DNA from 3 places in the Turicibacter sp. KK003 genome. Region 2 is predicted to be linked to each of the others. Evidence: a T-box and tRNA genes for the amino acid it is inferred to sense, from the RefSeq annotation. Region 2 holds a T-box; the other regions hold tRNA genes.
The links. A T-box is a leader RNA that pairs with one kind of tRNA and senses whether it is charged. The one in region 2 lies ahead of trpS (tryptophan--tRNA ligase), so its partner is inferred to be a tRNA-Trp.
Positions count from the first base shown of each region.

Region 1: it encodes a tRNA-Trp, which carries the amino acid that the T-box ahead of trpS (tryptophan--tRNA ligase) is inferred to sense. The anticodon was not compared.
Region 3: it encodes a tRNA-Trp, which carries the amino acid that the T-box ahead of trpS (tryptophan--tRNA ligase) is inferred to sense. The anticodon was not compared.

Region 1 covers NZ_CP142738.1:2,442,021-2,449,162, forward strand. Annotated here, with positions in the region: tRNA gene VXM77_RS11870 (tRNA-Gly) at 117-190, opposite strand; rRNA gene rrf (5S ribosomal RNA) at 319-427, opposite strand; rRNA gene VXM77_RS11880 (23S ribosomal RNA) at 601-3,494, opposite strand; tRNA gene VXM77_RS11885 (tRNA-Ala) at 3,539-3,614, opposite strand; tRNA gene VXM77_RS11890 (tRNA-Pro) at 3,635-3,711, opposite strand; tRNA gene VXM77_RS11895 (tRNA-Arg) at 3,719-3,795, opposite strand; tRNA gene VXM77_RS11900 (tRNA-Leu) at 3,804-3,892, opposite strand; tRNA gene VXM77_RS11905 (tRNA-Lys) at 3,934-4,009, opposite strand; tRNA gene VXM77_RS11910 (tRNA-Gln) at 4,015-4,089, opposite strand; tRNA gene VXM77_RS11915 (tRNA-Tyr) at 4,098-4,182, opposite strand; tRNA gene VXM77_RS11920 (tRNA-Thr) at 4,199-4,274, opposite strand; tRNA gene VXM77_RS11925 (tRNA-Leu) at 4,287-4,375, opposite strand; tRNA gene VXM77_RS11930 (tRNA-Cys) at 4,391-4,464, opposite strand; tRNA gene VXM77_RS11935 (tRNA-His) at 4,480-4,555, opposite strand; tRNA gene VXM77_RS11940 (tRNA-Trp) at 4,558-4,631, opposite strand; tRNA gene VXM77_RS11945 (tRNA-Thr) at 4,640-4,715, opposite strand; tRNA gene VXM77_RS11950 (tRNA-Val) at 4,722-4,797, opposite strand; tRNA gene VXM77_RS11955 (tRNA-Glu) at 4,812-4,888, opposite strand; tRNA gene VXM77_RS11960 (tRNA-Asn) at 4,898-4,974, opposite strand; rRNA gene rrf (5S ribosomal RNA) at 4,987-5,095, opposite strand; rRNA gene VXM77_RS11970 (23S ribosomal RNA) at 5,153-7,142, opposite strand, start outside.
Region 2 covers NZ_CP142738.1:1,345,410-1,352,551, reverse strand. Annotated here, with positions in the region: gene VXM77_RS06635 (hypothetical protein) at 1-431, shown strand, start outside; gene VXM77_RS06630 (SNF2 helicase associated domain-containing protein) at 543-2,579, shown strand; gene VXM77_RS06625 (IS3 family transposase) at 2,568-3,458, opposite strand; gene VXM77_RS06620 (helix-turn-helix domain-containing protein) at 3,413-3,946, opposite strand; gene VXM77_RS06615 (DEAD/DEAH box helicase) at 3,987-5,258, shown strand; T-box leader at 5,298-5,512, shown strand; gene trpS (tryptophan--tRNA ligase) at 5,591-6,589, shown strand; gene VXM77_RS06605 (adenylate kinase) at 6,689-7,142, shown strand, end outside.
Region 3 covers NZ_CP142738.1:781,677-788,818, forward strand. Annotated here, with positions in the region: tRNA gene VXM77_RS03860 (tRNA-Arg) at 3-79, shown strand; tRNA gene VXM77_RS03865 (tRNA-Glu) at 95-171, shown strand; tRNA gene VXM77_RS03870 (tRNA-Val) at 186-261, shown strand; tRNA gene VXM77_RS03875 (tRNA-Gln) at 270-344, shown strand; tRNA gene VXM77_RS03880 (tRNA-Lys) at 350-425, shown strand; tRNA gene VXM77_RS03885 (tRNA-Leu) at 461-549, shown strand; tRNA gene VXM77_RS03890 (tRNA-Arg) at 558-634, shown strand; tRNA gene VXM77_RS03895 (tRNA-Glu) at 651-727, shown strand; tRNA gene VXM77_RS03900 (tRNA-Val) at 742-817, shown strand; tRNA gene VXM77_RS03905 (tRNA-Thr) at 824-899, shown strand; tRNA gene VXM77_RS03910 (tRNA-His) at 904-979, shown strand; tRNA gene VXM77_RS03915 (tRNA-Gly) at 984-1,057, shown strand; tRNA gene VXM77_RS03920 (tRNA-Glu) at 1,955-2,031, shown strand; tRNA gene VXM77_RS03925 (tRNA-Val) at 2,046-2,121, shown strand; tRNA gene VXM77_RS03930 (tRNA-Thr) at 2,128-2,203, shown strand; tRNA gene VXM77_RS03935 (tRNA-Tyr) at 2,220-2,304, shown strand; tRNA gene VXM77_RS03940 (tRNA-Gln) at 2,313-2,387, shown strand; tRNA gene VXM77_RS03945 (tRNA-Lys) at 2,393-2,468, shown strand; tRNA gene VXM77_RS03950 (tRNA-Leu) at 2,504-2,592, shown strand; rRNA gene rrf (5S ribosomal RNA) at 2,599-2,707, shown strand; tRNA gene VXM77_RS03960 (tRNA-Asn) at 2,718-2,794, shown strand; tRNA gene VXM77_RS03965 (tRNA-Met) at 2,847-2,923, shown strand; tRNA gene VXM77_RS03970 (tRNA-Ser) at 2,942-3,034, shown strand; tRNA gene VXM77_RS03975 (tRNA-Met) at 3,054-3,129, shown strand; tRNA gene VXM77_RS03980 (tRNA-Asp) at 3,133-3,208, shown strand; tRNA gene VXM77_RS03985 (tRNA-Phe) at 3,220-3,295, shown strand; tRNA gene VXM77_RS03990 (tRNA-Gln) at 3,304-3,378, shown strand; tRNA gene VXM77_RS03995 (tRNA-Lys) at 3,384-3,459, shown strand; tRNA gene VXM77_RS04000 (tRNA-Leu) at 3,495-3,583, shown strand; rRNA gene rrf (5S ribosomal RNA) at 3,591-3,699, shown strand; tRNA gene VXM77_RS04010 (tRNA-Asn) at 3,709-3,785, shown strand; tRNA gene VXM77_RS04015 (tRNA-Thr) at 3,792-3,867, shown strand; tRNA gene VXM77_RS04020 (tRNA-Trp) at 3,880-3,953, shown strand; tRNA gene VXM77_RS04025 (tRNA-His) at 3,956-4,031, shown strand; tRNA gene VXM77_RS04030 (tRNA-Gly) at 4,036-4,109, shown strand; gene VXM77_RS04035 (CoA-disulfide reductase) at 4,202-5,536, shown strand; gene VXM77_RS04040 (hypothetical protein) at 5,650-5,937, shown strand; gene VXM77_RS04045 (AAA domain-containing protein) at 6,052-7,142, shown strand, end outside.

The DNA of each region.
Region 1 (7,142 bases), 1.1 Mb from region 2:
AGCACATTTTTTCACATATTTAGAGTTTTTGTAATATAAAAAAACTAACCTAATAAAGGTTAGTCCATTAATATAAGATTAAAAAAAAACACCCCGAAGGATGTTAATTGGCTATTTGGAGCGGGTGAAGAGAATCGAACTCTCACAGTCAGCTTGGAAGGCTGAAGTTCTACCATTAAACTACACCCGCATTTAGTGTCTAGTACCGTTCGCATCTTCGAATAAAACTTATGCACACTCTCATGGCTTTCAGCCATTTCTGTGTTCGCTAAGTTTTATTCGAAGATAATCGCTCACTTGTACTTTTCTTTATTTATGGCCTAGCGACGTCCTACTCTCGCACTTGCGTACTACCCTCGGCGCTAAGGAGCTTAACTTCTGTGTTCGGTATGGGAACAGGTGTGCCCTCCTTGCCCTTATCACTAGACCTTCTGTCAGATTTCATCAATCTCACAAAACTAGATATCTTCTGCTTACTTCTTCTTGTCCGGCAACTCTCGCATCACAGTGGTAAAGTTCAATAACTGTTCATCACCTTCGTGATTCCTCAGTTCTTTTCACTTTCTGCCTGTGATAACCGCTCGTTTTTGCCTTTCCTATTTAGTTAAGTCCTCGATCGATTAGTATCAGTCCGCTTCATCTGTCACCAAACTTCCACTCCTGACCTATCTACCTCGTCGTCTTCAAGGGATCTTACTTCTTTCGAATGGGAAATCTCATCTTGAGGGGGGCTTCACGCTTAGATGCTTTCAGCGTTTATCCCTTCCACACGTAGCTACCCAGCTATGCTCCTGGCAGAACAACTGGTACACCAGCGGTGTGTCCATCCCGGTCCTCTCGTACTAAGGACAGCTCCTCTCAAATTTCCTACGCCCACGACGGATAGGGACCGAACTGTCTCACGACGTTCTGAACCCAGCTCGCGTACCGCTTTAATGGGCGAACAGCCCAACCCTTGGGACCGACTACAGCCCCAGGATGCGATGAGCCGACATCGAGGTGCCAAACCTCCCCGTCGATGTGAACTCTTGGGGGAGATCAGCCTGTTATCCCCGGGGTAGCTTTTATCCGTTGAGCGACGGCCCTTCCATTCGGTACCGCCGGATCACTAAGCCCGACTTTCGTCCCTGCTCGACTTGTTGGTCTCGCAGTCAAGCTCCCTTCTGCCTTTACACTCTTCGAATGATTTCCAACCATTCTGAGGGAACCTTTGGGCGCCTCCGTTACTCTTTGGGAGGCGACCGCCCCAGTCAAACTGCCCACCTGACACTGTCCCCTGACCAGCTCATGGCCACGGGTTAGAACCCCAGTAACACAAGGGTAGTATCCCAACAGCGACTCCTCCAAGACTGGCGTCCTGGTCTCTTCGTCTCCTACCTATCCTGTACATGTGTCACCAGTGCTCAATATCAAGCTACAGTAAAGCTCCACGGGGTCTTTCCGTCCTGTCGCGGGTAACCTGCATCTTCACAGGTACTATGATTTCACCGAGTCTCTTGTTGAGACAGCGCCCAGATCGTTACGCCTTTCGTGCGGGTCGGAACTTACCCGACAAGGAATTTCGCTACCTTAGGACCGTTATAGTTACGGCCGCCGTTTACTGGGGCTTCAATTCAAAGCTTCGCTTGCGCTAACCTCTCCTCTTAACCTTCCAGCACCGGGCAGGCGTCAGCCCCTATACATCACCTTGCGGTTTAGCAGAGACCTGTGTTTTTGATAAACAGTCGCCTGGGCCTTTTCACTGCGGCTTGCTTTCACAAGCACCCCTTCTCCCGAAGTTACGGGGTCATTTTGCCGAGTTCCTTAACAAGAGTTCTCTCGCTCATCTTAGGATTCTCTCCTCGCCTACCTGTGTCGGTTATCGGTACGGGCACCTAATAAATTATCCCTAGAAGCTTTTCTTGGAAGCGTGACATCAGCTGACTTCACCCTTTCGGGCTTTCGGCATCACAGCTCAATGTTTCGCCATGCGGATTTGCCTACATGACCACCTCACTGCTTACACGTGAATCCATTCACACGCTCAACTTAGCCTTCTCCGTCACTCCTTCAGTTTATTAAGTGGTACAGGAATCTCTACCTGTTGTCCATCGGCTACGCCTTTCGGCCTCACCTTAGGTCCCGACTTACCCAGGGCGGACGAGCCTTCCCCTGGAAACCTTAGGCTTTCGATGGATAGGATTCTCACCTATCTTTCGCTACTCACACCGGCATTCTCACTTCTAACCGCTCCACAGCTCCTTCCGGTACTGCTTCTGTGCTGTTAGAACGCTCTCCTACCACTGACACTTCGTGTCAATCCGCAGCTTCGGCGGTCCGTTTAGCCCCGGTACATTTTCGGCGCAGAGTCACTCGACTAGTGAGCTATTACGCACTCTTTAAAGGATGGCTGCTTCTAAGCCAACCTCCTAGTTGTCTGTGCATCTCCACATCCTTTTCCACTTAACGGACACTTGGGGGCCTTAGCTGGCGGTCTGGGCTCTTTCCCTTTTGACCATGGACCTTATCACCCACAGTCTGACTCCCGATCATATCTATCTGGCATTCGGAGTTTGATTGAGATCAGTACCCCGAGGTGGGGCCATCACCCATTCAGTGCTCTACCTCCAGTAGACTCTTATCGAGGCTAGCCCTAAAGCTATTTCGGAGAGAACCAGCTATATCCGTGTTCGATTGGAATTTCACCCCTAGCCACAAGTCATCCAAGCACTTTTCAACGTGCCCTGGTTCGGCCCTCCAGTCAGTGTTACCTGACCTTCAGCCTGCTCATGGCTAGCTCACACGGTTTCGGGTCTACAACATCGTACTCCTCGCCCTATTCAGACTCGCTTTCGCTTCGGCTCCGTCTCTTCAACTTAACCTTGCACGATATCGTAACTCGCCGGTTCATTCTACAAAAGGCACGCCATCACCCTTTAACGGGCTCTGACTAGTTGTAGGCACACGGTTTCAGGTTCTCTTTCACTCCCCTTCCGGGGTTCTTTTCACCTTTCCCTCACGGTACTGGTTCACTATCGGTCACTAGGTAGTATTTAGCCTTACGAGATGGTCCTCGTTGCTTCCGACGGGATTTCTCGTGTCCCGCCGTACTCAGGATCCCTTCCCTGCTTCACACAATTTCACCTACGGGACTCTCACCCCCTCCGGTTGGCCTTCCCAGACCATTCGGCTATCATGTTCAGTCATTTCTGAAGGTCCTTCTACCCCGGATTACTCCGGTTTGGGCTCCTCCCTGTTCGCTCGCCGCTACTTGGGGAATCGATGTTTCTTTCTTTTCCTCCAGGTACTTAGATGTTTCAGTTCCCTGGGTCTGTCTCCTCTATGGCTATTGATTCACCATACGGTGCTAGCGTATGACCACTAGCGGGTTTCCCCATTCGGATATCCCCGGCTCTTTGCTTACTTACAGCTCCCCGAGGCGTTTCGCCGTTTGTCGCGTCCTTCTTCGACTCCTAGTGCCTAGGCATCCTCCGTGCGCCCTTTATTACTTAACTTTTCTTCTTCAGAAGATATCTAGTTTTCAAAGATCAATTCTTTTTGGTGGAGACTAGGGGGATCGAACCCCTGACCTCCTGCGTGCAAGGCAGGCGCTCTCCCAGCTGAGCTAAGTCCCCATTCTCTTTTTATTTTTTAATGGTCGGGAAGACAGGATTCGAACCTGCGACCCCCTGGTCCCAAACCAGGTGCTCTACCAAGCTGAGCCACTTCCCGTTTTTTATGGCGCGCCCAAGAGGAGTCGAACCCCTAACCTTTTGATCCGTAGTCAAACGCTCTATCCAATTGAGCTATGGGCGCTATTTAGTTGGTGCCTAGGGCCGGAATCGAACCGGCACGGGTGTCACCACCCGCAGGATTTTAAGTCCTGTGCGTCTACCAGTTCCGCCACCCAGGCTTTTTATCTATGCTTTATGTGTTCTTTTTCAGTTAAAAAAATGGTGTCCTGCAGAGGACTCGAACCTCTGACCCTCTGATTAAAAGTCAGATGCTCTACCAACTGAGCTAGCAGGACATCATTGGCTGGGCTAGCTGGATTCGAACCAGCGCATGACGGAGTCAAAGTCCGTTGCCTTACCGCTTGGCTATAGCCCATTCTTAAGTGGTGGTGGGGGACGGATTCGAACCGCCGAACTCTCAGAGAGCGGATTTACAGTCCGCCGCGTTTAGCCACTTCGCTACCCCACCGTATTCTTTTATTATATGGTGCCGGAAGCAGGACTTGAACCCGCAACCTACTGATTACAAGTCAGTTGCTCTACCAATTGAGCTATTCCGGCTCTTTATTAAATTGGTGCCTAGGGCCGGAATCGAACCGGCACGGGTGTCACCACCCGCAGGATTTTAAGTCCTGTGCGTCTACCAGTTCCGCCACCCAGGCACATTACTATCTAATTGGAGGCGCCAATCGGATTTGAACCGATGATCAGGGAGTTGCAGTCCCACGCCTTACCACTTGGCTATGGCGCCTAATCATATAAGATATGGGGCGACTGATGGGAATCGAACCCACGAATGTCGGAGCCACAATCCGATGCGTTAACCACTTCGCCACAATCGCCATGGCAGGGGTGACAGGAATCGAACCCACACTAACGGTTTTGGAGACCGCTGTTCTACCGTTAAACTACACCCCTATTTATAATGGTGCCGGAAGCAGGACTTGAACCCGCAACCTACTGATTACAAGTCAGTTGCTCTACCAATTGAGCTATTCCGGCTCTTTATGGTGGAGGATGACGGGCTCGAACCGCCGACCCTCTGCTTGTAAGGCAGATGCTCTCCCAGCTGAGCTAATCCTCCACTTTTATTTTTAATGGTGACCCGTACGGGATTCGAACCCGTGTATGCATGCGTGAAAGGCATGTGTGTTAAACCGCTTCACCAACGGGCCATTTTTTAATGGCGCCCCAACTAGGACTCGAACCTAGGACCCCTTGATTAACAGTCAAGTGCTCTAACCAACTGAGCTATTGAGGCTTTTTATTTATGGCCTAGCGACGTCCTACTCTCGCACTTGCGTACTACCCTCGGCGCTAAGGAGCTTAACTTCTGTGTTCGGTATGGGAACAGGTGTGCCCTCCTTGCCCTTATCACTAGACCTTCTGTCAGATCTTATCAATCTCACAAAACTAGATATCTTCTGCTTACTTCCTTATTAGTTAAGTCCTCGATCGATTAGTATCAGTCCGCTTCATCTGTCACCAAACTTCCACTCCTGACCTATCTACCTCGTCGTCTTCAAGGGATCTTACTTCTTTCGAATGGGAAATCTCATCTTGAGGGGGGCTTCACGCTTAGATGCTTTCAGCGTTTATCCCTTCCACACGTAGCTACCCAGCTATGCTCCTGGCAGAACAACTGGTACACCAGCGGTGTGTCCATCCCGGTCCTCTCGTACTAAGGACAGCTCCTCTCAAATTTCCTACGCCCACGACGGATAGGGACCGAACTGTCTCACGACGTTCTGAACCCAGCTCGCGTACCGCTTTAATGGGCGAACAGCCCAACCCTTGGGACCGACTACAGCCCCAGGATGCGATGAGCCGACATCGAGGTGCCAAACCTCCCCGTCGATGTGAACTCTTGGGGGAGATCAGCCTGTTATCCCCGGGGTAGCTTTTATCCGTTGAGCGACGGCCCTTCCATTCGGTACCGCCGGATCACTAAGCCCGACTTTCGTCCCTGCTCGACTTGTTGGTCTCGCAGTCAAGCTCCCTTCTGCCTTTACACTCTTCGAATGATTTCCAACCATTCTGAGGGAACCTTTGGGCGCCTCCGTTACTCTTTGGGAGGCGACCGCCCCAGTCAAACTGCCCACCTGACACTGTCCCCTGACCAGCTCATGGCCACGGGTTAGAACCCCAGTAACACAAGGGTAGTATCCCAACAGCGACTCCTCCAAGACTGGCGTCCTGGTCTCTTCGTCTCCTACCTATCCTGTACATGTGTCACCAGTGCTCAATATCAAGCTACAGTAAAGCTCCACGGGGTCTTTCCGTCCTGTCGCGGGTAACCTGCATCTTCACAGGTACTATGATTTCACCGAGTCTCTTGTTGAGACAGCGCCCAGATCGTTACGCCTTTCGTGCGGGTCGGAACTTACCCGACAAGGAATTTCGCTACCTTAGGACCGTTATAGTTACGGCCGCCGTTTACTGGGGCTTCAATTCAAAGCTTCGCTTGCGCTAACCTCTCCTCTTAACCTTCCAGCACCGGGCAGGCGTCAGCCCCTATACATCACCTTGCGGTTTAGCAGAGACCTGTGTTTTTGATAAACAGTCGCCTGGGCCTTTTCACTGCGGCTTGCTTTCACAAGCACCCCTTCTCCCGAAGTTACGGGGTCATTTTGCCGAGTTCCTTAACAAGAGTTCTCTCGCTCATCTTAGGATTCTCTCCTCGCCTACCTGTGTCGGTTATCGGTACGGGCACCTAATAAATTATCCCTAGAAGCTTTTCTTGGAAGCGTGACATCAGCTGACTTCACCCTTTCGGGCTTTCGGCATCACAGCTCAATGTTTCGCCATGCGGATTTGCCTACATGACCACCTCACTGCTTACACGTGAATCCATTCACACGCTCAACTTAGCCTTCTCCGTCACTCCTTCAGTTTATTAAGTGGTACAGGAATCTCTACCTGTTGTCCATCGGCTACGCCTTTCGGCCTCACCTTAGGTCCCGACTTACCCAGGGCGGACGAGCCTTCCCCTGGAAACCTTAGGCTTTCGATGGATAGGATTCTCACCTATCTTTCGCTACTCACACCGGCATTCTCACTTCTAACCGCTCCACAGCTCCTTCCGGTACTGCTTCTGTGCTGTTAGAACGCTCTCCTACCACTGACACTTCGTGTCAATCCGCAGCTTCGGCGGTCCGTTTAGCCCCGGTACATTTTCGGCGCAGAGTCACTCGACTAGTGAGCTATTACGCACTCTTTAAAGGATGGCTGCTTCTAAGCCAACCTCCTAGTTGTCTGTGCATCTCCACATCCTTTTCCACTTAACGGACACTTGGGGGCCTTAGCTGGCGGTCTGGGCTCTTTCCCTTTTGACCATGGACCTTATCACCCACAGTCTGACTCCCGATCATATCTATCTGGCATTCGGAGTTTGATTGAGATCAGTACCCCGAGGTGGGGCCATCACCC
Region 2 (7,142 bases):
TTATTGCTCAAAGACCACCGTTAGATGAAGATTTGCGAGTGCTTATCGATCATCATCCCATCGTTTATCAGGAACGATCCTTCAAATTAGATAGAATGGAACAAGAAAAGAGAGCCGATGAATTTGCAAAAGTAGCACACAACTTTTATATGCATGTCCTCGTTTGGGTGCGACATTTAAAAAACGGGTCCCCGTCAACTTGCCTATGGCGAGAGAGGGAGTTAAAGAAAATGTATGAGCAGCTAAATGAAAAGGAAGGACGTACATTAGGAGAGGAAAGGATACAATGGAGCCAACTAACTGCACTCCTTGAATGGGGCGATACGTTGTTAGATGAGGTAAAGCGAAGACAAGGCCCACTTCCCCAGGAAGGGCAAATTTTCCGTTTAAAAGAACTAATTAGACAACTTATGGGGGATGGAGGGTCATAAAAGGATTGAAATGGTGCAAACTAATCCCATTAAATCCATCATCTCTCGTTTCCTATAAGTACAATTTATGGTAAAATAAAGAGATAAGTGTAGAATGGGAGTGTGAGTAACGTGAACTTAAATCAAACGCGGATTAAAAATCGAGCAGCCAATCCTGCTGTTTTTTCGCGTGCTCAGGCCTTTTATAACAGTGGGGGAAAAATTCAATACTATGTGACGTATGATCCAACTGATTTATATCAGATCTTTGCAGAAGTCGAAGACGATGGACAAACCTATCATATTTTAATTAACTTAGATGACCAGAGCAAGATTCTTCATGACCAGTGTGACTGTGGAACATTTTTATCTAATTTTGGCTCATGTAAACATGCGATCGCTGTCTTATTAAAGGTTTATGAGGATCAAATTAGAAATAAGTTAGTGATTCATTCGGCAGGCGATGGGTCCGATGCCATCATCGATGAATTATTGACGTCATATGAGTTGCAATTATCATCGGTTATCTATCAGGAATGGAATGAAAAGGATGTAAGCCTCGTTCCCAAACTTGTGATGGGAGATGAGCATCAAGAATTAGGATTTGAGGTATCAGTAAAAAAGCAACGCGCTTATGTCGTGCGCGATATTTATAAACTCGCGACGGATATTTTAAATGAGAATGTCGTGAGTTATGGCAAAGAGCTTCAGTTTAAGCATTCGATGCTTCAATTTGATTTGCAGTCGCGACCATTTGCTCGATTTATTTGTGAAATTATCCAAGAATACGATGTTTATGCGAAACAACTACCGACGCTTGGCCCCGTTAAGGCGACCAAGTGCCTAGCTTTAACGCCAAGATGGTTAGACCAATTTTATCAACTGTATCAAGGGCAGACACTGGCCTGTGATATAAGTGGTCTTGCCTCGCAGGTGATGACCTTACATCCGTATGAGCCTACGATTGAATTTCGATTGACGCAGGAAGGGACAGATTACTATTTATCGCATAACTTGGGGCCCTTTCGATTAGGCGCGGGGTTAAACTATTCTTATATTTTTTGCGAACATGAGTGTTTTCGTTGCGATGAGTCGTTCGTTAAGAAAATATTTCCTATTTTAAGGACATTGACGCAGTCTTCTCATTATGAATTGCAGATGAACGAGGCCCACATGTCGCGCTTTTTATCACTCGTTGTTCCAAATATTAAAGAGTATATTAAAGATACATCGTTAGATTTACTGTATGAAACGTTTAAAGTTTATCCCCTAGAGGTTAAATTTTATCTGGATTCGTTAAAACGCGGGGGGATTGGATTAGATGTCCATTTTTGCTATGGTGAAACGATAATCAAGGTTCATGAAACTACTGCGTCAACAGGGGCCATTTTGCGAGATGCGTTAAAGGAAACACAGGCTTTAGCAATGGTGGAACAGTATCAATTTAAGAAGGGAACCTCGAATGCCTATGCACTAGAAGATGAGGAACTCATTTATTCTTTTTTACAAGATGGGATTGATGAGTTAAAAAAAATAGGGAGTGTTTATGCATCTGAAAGTTTTAAAGCGATTAAGATTCAGGAACCGAAGAGTTTTTCCGTAGGAATTCGTCTTAAAAACGATTGGCTCAGTTTAAATTTTGATGACTTAGAATTTTCGGCAGCTGAATATAAAAAAATCCTTGCTTCTTATCGCCAAAATAAAAAATATTTCCGTCTAAAAGATGGATCATTTATTAATTTAAAAAACGACTATGTTGAAAAATTAGCATCTTTTATGGATGATTTAAGCATTGATGAAAGGCAACTCGATGAAACAGAAATTTTGATCCCTAAATATCGGGCGCTATATTTAGATCAATTAATGAAGGTCAGTCCGACGCTTTCTATTAAACGCGATACATCATTTGATGCACTCGTCGAAGAGTTTCATCACGTTGAAGATGCAGAGTTTTGTATTCCGCCATCACTTGCGAAAACACTGCGCCATTATCAAGAGACAGGTTATCGTTGGTTAAAAACGTTGTCTAAGTATCAAATGGGAGGAATTTTAGCAGATGATATGGGGCTTGGGAAAACATTACAGGTCATTTCAGTTCTTGTATCCGAACAAGAAAAAGGAACAAAATGTAGTGAACCCCAAATGTTGAACTTAATATTATGCAGCTAATTGGCTGGTACGAATTCGGTATTTGACTGGACTCATACCAGCCAATTTTCTTTTAATTCGTTTATGATTATAGTAGTAGATATAGTTTTCAATGGCTTCTTTTAACTCCTCATAGGTTTTAAATGTCTTTCCATAGTACATTTCTTGTTTAAGGATTCCAAAGAAGTTTTCCATCGGTGAATTATCTAGACAATTTCCTTTTCGTGACATACTTTGAAAAATTTTATGTGTTTTTAATGCTTTAACCCATTTTTGATGTTGATACTGCCAACCTTGATCGGAATGAAGGGTTATTCTATATTTTGCTTGTTTGAGAATAGGTAGGACCTGATTCAGAGATTCCATGACAAAATTCAAGTCAGGTTTATGGCTCATTGAATAGGACAAAATTTCACCGGTTGCCATGTCCATGATTGGGCTTAAATATAATTTCTTTCCTTCCTGCGTTTTAAACTCAGTCACATCTGTTGTCAATTTCTGATACGGATAAGGGGTATTAAATCGGCGGTTAATTCGATTCTTAGCCACTGTTCCAACAGTTCCTTTATACGAACGATATTTACGTGATTTATGACTAAACTTAACGCAAATAATTCCACGCTTTTTCATCAGACGATAGACTTTCTTATGGTTAACCCGATGACCTCGATGATGAAGCTCATCTGTGATTCGACGATAACCATAATTCTCATCATTTTCTTTAAAAATGCTTAAAATAAGATTTTCAAGTTCTTGATCTGGATTCTCTTGCGCCATCTTTTTAACCCAATAATGATAGGTTGATTTAGGAAATTTTGTGACCTTTAAAATATCACTTAATTTAAAATTAGCCGTTAATTCTTGGATGATTCTTGTCTCGATTTGATTCTTTGGTTCCATGGCGTAATCCCATGGGCGTGACACTTTTTTAAGTATTCATTCTCAATTCTGAGTAATTTAATTTCTTCTTCTAATTGTTGTTCACGTGTTAAAGTTTTCGGTTGTTTAGATGCTTTTAATTTTGGCATAGGGCTTTGAGACCTTCCTTTCGGTTTAAGTAATGCCTCTACACCGCCTTTTAGAAACGTTGCATTCCAATTCGCAATCGTTCCTATATCTGATATTCCAAAATGAATAGCAGTTTGGCTATATGAAGCACCTGTTGTCTTGATATAGTTTAATACATTTAATTTAAATTCTCCAGTATATACTTGTTTTTCTTTTGGTTGTAATCCGTTTTTTCCTTCTTGTTTATACTGTCTAACCCATGTTTCAATTTGTGATTGACTTGGAATCTGATATTTCTTAGCAAGCGATCGATAACCTAAAGTCCCTTGTAAATATTCATTAACAATCCTTAATTTGAATTCTGGACTATATTTAGCCATAGAAAAAACACCCCTAACGTTAGATTTTTTAGTCTAACATTTGGGGTGCACATCAAAACCGGCATTGATTGTAGCCCCAAGTTCCCTTGTTTATAACTGGGAACGTGAGATTCATAAATTTGCACCGACGTTGAAAACCATCATTGTTCAAGGAACGCCCAAAGTTAGGGAGCAACTGATTGAACAAGGGGCTAACGTCGATGTTGTGATTACGTCATATGATTTAATCCGACGCGATATTTCTCATTATGAAAATCAAAGATTTAGATACTGTATTTTAGATGAGGCCCATTATATTAAGAACCATAGCACGCTAAGCTCAAAAGCAGTAAAAAAAATTAAGGCTGAGGTACGTTTTGCCTTAACAGGGACACCTATTGAGAATTCATTATCTGACTTATGGTCTATTTTTGATTTTATTTTACCGGGGTATTTTGGGACATATACGCAATTTAAGAAAAAATATGAGGCTCCGGTGATGAAAAATCAAAATTTAAATTTATTGAGTCGTATTCATCAACAGGTTGCCCCCTTTATTTTACGACGTCTGAAAAAGGACGTGCTGAAAGAATTACCAGAAAAAATTGAAACGAGTCTCTATTGCGAGATGGATAAGACGCAAAAAGACTTATATTATGCGATGGTTTATGAAATGAAAGAAGAAATGAACAGTGAAATTAAAACGCAAGGTATCGAGCGAAGTCGCATTAAAATTTTAGCCTTACTCATGAGATTGCGACAAATTTGCTGTGATCCTGCCCTTTACTTAGAAAATTATAAAGGGGAAAGTGCGAAGTTGCAGTTATGCTTACAATTAGTTGAAGAATGTATCGCGACGGGGCATAAGGTTTTAATTTTTTCACAGTTTACGTCGATGCTTGATATTCTGTCAAAGGCCCTTCAACAAAAAGAAATCGAACACTTAATGTTAACGGGTGCCACAAAAACAAGTGAGCGGTTAGCATTAACTGAACAATTTAACACCGACCACACGCCCGTCTTTCTTATTTCTTTAAAAGCGGGAGGAACTGGATTAAATTTAACAGGCGCGGATGTGGTGATTCATTACGATCCATGGTGGAATATGAGTGCGCAAAATCAGGCCACTGACCGTGCCCACCGATTAGGTCAAGAGAAAAAGGTTCAAGTGTTTAAATTATTTGTAAAAGATACGATTGAAGAGAAGATTGAGCAATTACAAAAACGAAAACGTGATTTGACAGAAGCAATCGTTCAGGAAGGTGAAACCTTTATTAATCAATTAAGCAACGAAGAATTGGTTCAACTTTTTGAGGATGATTATTCATTTTAATTGACAAACGATATAATATTGCATAAAATGAAACTAAATATGAATGCGTTGATTGAGAAAGAGTAATTTAAGACCTATTTTAAAGAGAGTCGATGGTTGGTGTGAATCGATAAATAACTTGAATGAATGGGCTCAGGAGCGGAACTTGAATAAAAAAAGTAGGGAACCCGGATAACGACCGTTAACAGTTTGAAGTGAAATAACGACAATCGTTATTTAAATGAGGTGGTACCGCGGTTTTAATCGTCCTCTATCGTGAGATAGAGGGCTTTTTTTTATGGCCAGGAAAATGAATGAAAACATGAAAGTTATATTGAAAAGGAGTCGATAGCATGTCAAGAATTTTATCAGCTATTCAACCGTCAGGAACATTGACAATTGGAAATTACTTAGGGGCGTTAAAAAATTTCGTTGAGTTACAGGATGAGCATGATTGTTTATTTTTCATCGTTGATCAACATGCGATTACAGTCCCACAAGATCGCCTAGAGCTACGCAAACGAATTAAAGAGTTAACAGCCCTTTATTTAGCGTGTGGACTTGACCCAAATAAAGCAACCATCTTTATTCAATCAGAAGTCCCAGGACACACACAATTGGCTTGGATGTTAACATGTAATACCTCAATGGGTGAACTTGAACGCATGACGCAATATAAAGATAAGGTTCAAAAGCAAACGGCTAAAGGACAAGGAATTAGTGCTGGATTATTTATGTATCCTGTTTTAATGGCAGCTGATATTTTATTATATGATGTTGACTTTGTCCCTGTTGGGGATGACCAAAAACAACACGTGGAATTAACGCGTGATTTAGCAGAACGCTTTAATAACCGTTTCGGTGAAACGTTTAAAGTCCCTGAGGTGTGGATCCCTAAAAGAGGGGCACGCGTCATGTCTTTACAAGAGCCAACGAAAAAAATGAGTAAGTCAGATGATAACCCACGTAACTTTGTTTTAATGACGGATGAACCAAATGTGATTCGTAAAAAAATAAAGTCGGCCGTGACTGATTCAGATGGCGTTATTGCTTATGACCGTCAAAATAAACCGGGAATTTCAAATTTATTAGATATCTATTCAGCCTTCACTTCTGAATCGATTGAATCACTCGTCGTACGTTATGAAGGATGCGGATATGGTCAATTTAAGTCAGATTTAGCTGAGATTGTTGTTGCAGAGCTTGAACCGATCCAACAACGCATGAAAGAGTTGCTAAAATCGAATGTGATTGATGAGGTGCTTGATGCGGGGGCAAAAAGAGCTAATCAATTAGCTTTTAAAAAAGTTAAAAAAGTAGAACATAAAATGGGATTAGGACGTAAAAAATAAGAAGGGAAAGCAGCACTTGAACTAAAGTGCTCTTTTTTTATTATTTGACTTAACTCGGCACTGTTTAACGAGAAATAAGAGAGGATGTGCATGTGGGTGATGAAAAAGGTATTAATTATTGGAAGTCCTGGTGCTGGAAAAAGTACATTTGCCAGACGATTACGTACAATCACGGACTTACCGCTTTATTATTTAGATCAAATCTGGCATTGTTCAGATGGGACACACATTTTGGAACAGGCATTTGATCAACAATTAGAACGCTTATTACAAAAGGATCAATGGATTATTGATGGAAATTATAGTCGGACCCTCGAACGGCGCTTAGCAGCTTGTGATACGGTGTTTTTACTTGATTACCCAGTAGAGGTTTGTCTACTGGGGGCAGCTTCAAGAATTGGCCATCAACGGGAGGATTTACCCTGGATTGAACGGGAGTTTGATGCCGATTTTAAACAACACATTTTAGACTTTCCTCAAAAAAGATTACCTTATCTGTATGAGCAATTAGCAGCTGTCAAATTAGAAAAGACAATTATCGTCTTTAAATCGC
Region 3 (7,142 bases), 560 kb from region 2:
AAGCGCCCATAGCTCAATTGGATAGAGCGTTTGACTACGGATCAAAAGGTTAGGGGTTCGACTCCTCTTGGGCGCGCCATAAAAAGTGTTAAGAGGCCCGTTGGTGAAGCGGTTTAACACACATGCCTTTCACGCATGCATACACGGGTTCGAATCCCGTACGGGTCACCATTAAAAATAAAAGTGGAGGATTAGCTCAGCTGGGAGAGCATCTGCCTTACAAGCAGAGGGTCGGCGGTTCGAGCCCGTCATCCTCCACCATATAAGAATGGGCTATAGCCAAGCGGTAAGGCAACGGACTTTGACTCCGTCATGCGCTGGTTCGAATCCAGCTAGCCCAGCCAATGATGTCCTGCTAGCTCAGTTGGTAGAGCATCTGACTTTTAATCAGAGGGTCAGAGGTTCGAGTCCTCTGCAGGACACCATTTTGAAAAAAGGCGCGTGCCTGAAATAATGAAATGCCTGGGTGGCGGAACTGGTAGACGCACAGGACTTAAAATCCTGCGGGTGGTGACACCCGTGCCGGTTCGATTCCGGCCCTAGGCACCAACTTAAAAGCGCCCATAGCTCAATTGGATAGAGCGTTTGACTACGGATCAAAAGGTTAGGGGTTCGACTCCTCTTGGGCGCGCCATAAAAAGTGTTAAAAAGGCCCGTTGGTGAAGCGGTTTAACACACATGCCTTTCACGCATGCATACACGGGTTCGAATCCCGTACGGGTCACCATTAAAAATAAAAGTGGAGGATTAGCTCAGCTGGGAGAGCATCTGCCTTACAAGCAGAGGGTCGGCGGTTCGAGCCCGTCATCCTCCACCATAAAGAGCCGGAATAGCTCAATTGGTAGAGCAACTGACTTGTAATCAGTAGGTTGCGGGTTCAAGTCCTGCTTCCGGCACCATATGGCGATTGTGGCGAAGTGGTTAACGCATCGGATTGTGGCTCCGACATTCGTGGGTTCGATTCCCATCAGTCGCCCCAGTATGCGGGTGTAGTTTAATGGTAGAACTTCAGCCTTCCAAGCTGACTGTGAGAGTTCGATTCTCTTCACCCGCTCCAATATGAATTTTAACATCCTTCGGGGTGTTTTTTTTTTGCATCTATCTTATTCTTTCGCCCTATATGTATCATTAAATTAAGGTTTCTATTTAAATATAGTCAATGAGGGTAAAAAAACTTTCTGAATGCTTATTGAAGACTAGTTTAAAATTAAATACGCCAATTTGAGTGTAAATCGTAATAAAAAGAAAGTAATAGGTTTAGTAGATATATCTAGATTAAATAAGCTTGGTGCGAAAAGTAATTTTTGAACTTTTAAAAAAGGTCCATGTTTTTTATTAAATGTGTGTCATATGTTTTGGTACCCACATGTAAAAGCGGATGACGGAAAGAGGCACATTTATTAAAGAGAAGTGGGGGATAGGTTGGTTTAATAGACAAGAATAGACTTATTAAGCGGTTATCATTACTTCAAATGATGCGCTATTAACTTTAGGTTTCTGAAATGGATAGGTCATATTTCACTTAAGGAGAGTAGAATAGATGAAGGATATTAGAAATTTTCGTTTTAGGATGGTTATAGATTTTTTTTATACGTGGTACTTATTATTTAGAAGGGGAGAAGACGTTATATTATTGAAGTGAACGGTTATAAGGTTTTCCAATCGAGGATAACGTGAGAAGACTATTAATGATTGATTATCTGTTAAGGATACTTGTTCAATAGCATGGATACGATATTTACGCTTAATGAATCCCATTTAAATAAAACTCAGGGATCTTGTGAAATCAGATTATAGACTTTTTATGCTCAACTTATTTATCACGTGAAACATTCCATTGAGGCTTTAATAGGAAAGGAAGGTTGGATAGAGTAAAAGAGACTGAAAAAATAAAAAAAACAAAAAAACTTTTTGACATAGGGTTTGAATCGTGATAAAATAAAAAAGTCGAAAAGGCCCGTTGGTGAAGCGGTTTAACACACATGCCTTTCACGCATGCATACACGGGTTCGAATCCCGTACGGGTCACCATTAAAAATAAAAGTGGAGGATTAGCTCAGCTGGGAGAGCATCTGCCTTACAAGCAGAGGGTCGGCGGTTCGAGCCCGTCATCCTCCACCATAAAGAGCCGGAATAGCTCAATTGGTAGAGCAACTGACTTGTAATCAGTAGGTTGCGGGTTCAAGTCCTGCTTCCGGCACCATATAACAAAAGAATACGGTGGGGTAGCGAAGTGGCTAAACGCGGCGGACTGTAAATCCGCTCTCTGAGAGTTCGGCGGTTCGAATCCGTCCCCCACCACCACTTAAGAATGGGCTATAGCCAAGCGGTAAGGCAACGGACTTTGACTCCGTCATGCGCTGGTTCGAATCCAGCTAGCCCAGCCAATGATGTCCTGCTAGCTCAGTTGGTAGAGCATCTGACTTTTAATCAGAGGGTCAGAGGTTCGAGTCCTCTGCAGGACACCATTTTGAAAAAAGGCGCGTGCCTGAAATAATGAAATGCCTGGGTGGCGGAACTGGTAGACGCACAGGACTTAAAATCCTGCGGGTGGTGACACCCGTGCCGGTTCGATTCCGGCCCTAGGCACCAAAAAGGTCCAGTAATGATAGCAAGAAGGTTACACCTGTTCCCATACCGAACACAGAAGTTAAGCTTCTTAGCGCCGATTGTAGTACGAAAGTGCGAGAGTAGGACGTTGCTGGGCAATAAAAAAAGCCTCAATAGCTCAGTTGGTTAGAGCACTTGACTGTTAATCAAGGGGTCCTAGGTTCGAGTCCTAGTTGGGGCGCCATAAAATATTATCTTTTAGAAAGATTATATTTGAAAAATTAATATAAAATGAAGGCGGAGTAGCTCAACTGGCTAGAGCGTACGGTTCATACCCGTGAGGTTGGGGGTTCGAGTCCCTCCTCCGCTACCAAAATAAATATGGAAAAATGGAGGAATACCCAAGTCCGGCTGAAGGGATCGGTCTTGAAAACCGACAGGGCGTGAAAGCGTCGCGGGGGTTCGAATCCCTCTTCCTCCGCCATATTAAAATAAATAAACATCGCGGGGTGGAGCAGTTGGTAGCTCGTCGGGCTCATAACCCGAAGGTCGCAGGTTCAAGTCCTGTCCCCGCAACCAAAAGGTCCAGTGGTGTAGCGGTTAACATGCCTGCCTGTCACGCAGGAGATCGCGGGTTCGATTCCCGTCTGGACCGCCATTTAAATAAAAGGCTTGGTAGCTCAGTCGGTAGAGCAAAGGACTGAAAATCCTTGTGTCGGCGGTTCGATTCCGTCCCAAGCCACCATTTAAGAATGGGCTATAGCCAAGCGGTAAGGCAACGGACTTTGACTCCGTCATGCGCTGGTTCGAATCCAGCTAGCCCAGCCAATGATGTCCTGCTAGCTCAGTTGGTAGAGCATCTGACTTTTAATCAGAGGGTCAGAGGTTCGAGTCCTCTGCAGGACACCATTTTGAAAAAAGGCGCGTGCCTGAAATGATGAAATGCCTGGGTGGCGGAACTGGTAGACGCACAGGACTTAAAATCCTGCGGGTGGTGACACCCGTGCCGGTTCGATTCCGGCCCTAGGCACCAAAAAAGGTCCAGTAATGATAGCAAGAAGGTCACACCTGTTCCCATACCGAACACAGAAGTTAAGCTTCTTAGCGCCGATGGTAGTACGAAAGTGCGAGAGTAGGACGTTGCTGGGCAACAAAAAAGCCTCAATAGCTCAGTTGGTTAGAGCACTTGACTGTTAATCAAGGGGTCCTAGGTTCGAGTCCTAGTTGGGGCGCCATAAAAAGCCGGAATAGCTCAATTGGTAGAGCAACTGACTTGTAATCAGTAGGTTGCGGGTTCAAGTCCTGCTTCCGGCACCATATTTAAATAATAGGGGTGTAGTTTAACGGTAGAACAGCGGTCTCCAAAACCGTTAGTGTGGGTTCGATTCCTGTCACCCCTGCCATGGCGATTGTGGCGAAGTGGTTAACGCATCGGATTGTGGCTCCGACATTCGTGGGTTCGATTCCCATCAGTCGCCCCAGTATGCGGGTGTAGTTTAATGGTAGAACTTCAGCCTTCCAAGCTGACTGTGAGAGTTCGATTCTCTTCACCCGCTCCAATATGATTTTAACATCCTTCGGGGTGTTTTTTTTATTAAAAATCATATATAATAGTTGAACTGCCAGTGATATTGATTCAGGGAGGTTTATTATGAAAGTGATTATAATCGGTGGTGTTGCTGCTGGGATGAGCGCGGCTGCAAAGTTAAAACGTGCGAATAAGGAAGCCGACGTTGTTGTGTATGAAAAATCTAAGCATGTTTCGTTTGGGGCTTGCGGATTACCTTATTTTGTTGGAAACTTTTTTGAGGATTCAAATAAGATGATTGCTCGAACAGCAGAACAGTTTAATGCTTCAGGTATTTCGGTTAATACAGAACATGAGGTTTTGTCTATTAATACGATGAATCAAACGGTATCGGTTAAAAATTTATTAACTGAAGAGATCTTTACAGATCATTATGATCAATTGATGATTGCAACAGGTGCGAGCGCTATTATTCCTCCGATAAAAAATGTTCATGTAGGGAATGTTTTCACCTTAAAAAGTATGGAAGATGGTCTAGCTTTAAAAAATATGATGGCTAATGAGGCTTTAAAACGTATTGCGATTGTTGGGGCAGGATTTATTGGTTTAGAGGTTGTTGAGGCAGCTAAGCAATACGGGAAAGAGATACACGTATTTCAATTAAATGACCGCGTACTTGTTGATACATTTGATAAGGAAGTTACAGATATTTTAGAAGAAGAATTAAGACAGCAAGGCGTTCACTTACACTTGAATAATACGGTTACTGAGTTAATCGGCGACACTCAGGTGCAAAAAGTTGTGTCAACTGATGGAATATTTGATATTGATTTAGTTGTTTTAACAACGGGTGTTCGTCCTAATACAACCTTTTTAAAGGATAGTGGCCTTGAGATGACGGCAAATGGGGCAATTATTATTGATGAGGAAGGGCGTACTTCAGTACAGGGCATTTATGCCGCAGGAGATTGTGCAACTATTTCTCATCGTTTAAAGAAGGATCCTGCATATATTCCTTTAGCAACTGGTGCTAATAAGATGGGACGTATTATTGGTGAAAATTTAGCTGGGGCTCATAAGAAGTTTAACGGATCTTTGGCCTCTGCTTGTTTGAAGGTCTTAAGTTTAGAGGCGGGACGCACAGGATTATCTGAAAAAGAAGTGCAAGATTTAGGAATTGATTATCGCTCTGTCTTTATTACTGATATGAACCAAACCTCATACTATCCTGGACAATCTAAAATATCTGTTAAGTTAATTTATGATGCTCATACGAAAGTTATTTTAGGGGGACAGGTTGTTGGACGCAAAGATGCTGTTCAACGTGTTAATGTTTTGGCAACGGCTATTGTTGCACGTTTAACGACAGACCAATTGGCAATGTTAGATTTATGCTATGCACCACCATTTTCAAGAACTTGGGATGTTTTAAATATAGCAGGAAGTGTTGCAAAGTAAAGTTTTGAATGAAAGAACTTATGTCAAACATGAAAACTGTTTAAGACATAAGTTCTTTTTTTGTGTCAAATAGAAAAAAAGTCAATATAATAACTAGTAAAGGAGGGATTATTATGAATGAAAATGATAGTGCTCCTATTAACTGTGATGAATGTCATCATGATCAGGAATTCAGTAAAGAAGTATTAAAAGAGGCGGGAGTTACAACGGGTTATTTATCAAAGGAAACTCCACCTATAGACCATCCGATGCATCGCCGATTACATTTTTTGATGTTTTTAATTTTAATCTTCTTTTTCTTAATTGTGGTTCTAATCGGAGGCAGTCGTCTTTCTTTAACAGGGGAGGAAAAATCAAATACGGAATTGGTAGAAATTCCAATTATTTTAGGGGATGTCTAGTGTTTATAGACATCTTTTGTTTATTTTGTCGGAATATGTAATCCTATAATAGGACGGAGATTGTTAGTTTATGTGATATAATGAAAAAAAGTGTGAATTAAGGGAGTGAAGGGTTTGAACAAGAAGGTAAAGCAGTTATTTGAGTATTTATTAGCACTCCGTCATTTAACGAATCAACCGATTCGTGAGATTAAAATGTATGAAAAAACATGGATGTTAGAAGAGTTGCCTGTTGGTGAAGGATGCTTTCTAGGAGGAGCTGGTGTTGATTCTCGGGCCTATCTAGAGGTGCACCAACAAGTTTTTAAAAATGATTATCCTTCTTTTGACGATAAAATAGGACAGGTATTATCGTTATTAAAATTTGATTACACTAAAGATGGAAGTTCTGTTTGTGAGGTTAATGAACTTAATATAATTATGATGCAGCAACTTAATCAATTAGAAGAAAAGGCAAAAAAAATTGATTTAAACTTTGTAAATTTAACAGATTGGGAACGTTTATTGCTAGATTTTTTTGCGCCGACAATTGAAAAAAATGAGCTTTTTTTACGCCTTGAGGGAGCGGAGTCGACGATGAGACAGTTGCTAATTGATTATGAGGCTTGGATTAGTAAATGGAGTCAATGGTCACTTGTTCAGAAGAAAAAACGTCAGGTACAAAAGCTTTATGATTACTTTTTTCAATTAAGACAAATGATGAAATCAGAGGAGCATTCCTTTGAAATAATGATGGGAATTGGGATGTTAACTTATCAGTTAAAGCAACCGATTCATCACCCGATGCTTGTAATGAGGCTAGAACTTGATTTTGATGCTGAAAATGGTGTCGCTAAATTATTGCCAGGTACCCGCGGTTATCAACTGGATTTAGAAGTTTTAGCAGGGGTTGAGTTTTCTAACCAACAGGAGATTATGCAATTAAAGGAAAGTATTTTGGATCAGTTTATTTCTCCCTTTGATTCGGAGACAACGGAGGGAATTTTGAGGCAATTGGTTCATTATATGCATCCAAGTGGTGCTTATTTGTCAGCTGATGAAGCGCCATTGGTAAGTAAGTTTCCGATGATTAGGCAACAGAGCATGATAGTTGTAAGAAAGCGGTCAGAGGTGTTGCTCAAGGAAGATTTACAGTCAACGATTGAGTATATCAGTGAGGGCGGGATGATTCCAAAGCCGCTTCAAGCGATTATCGATGTAGATGG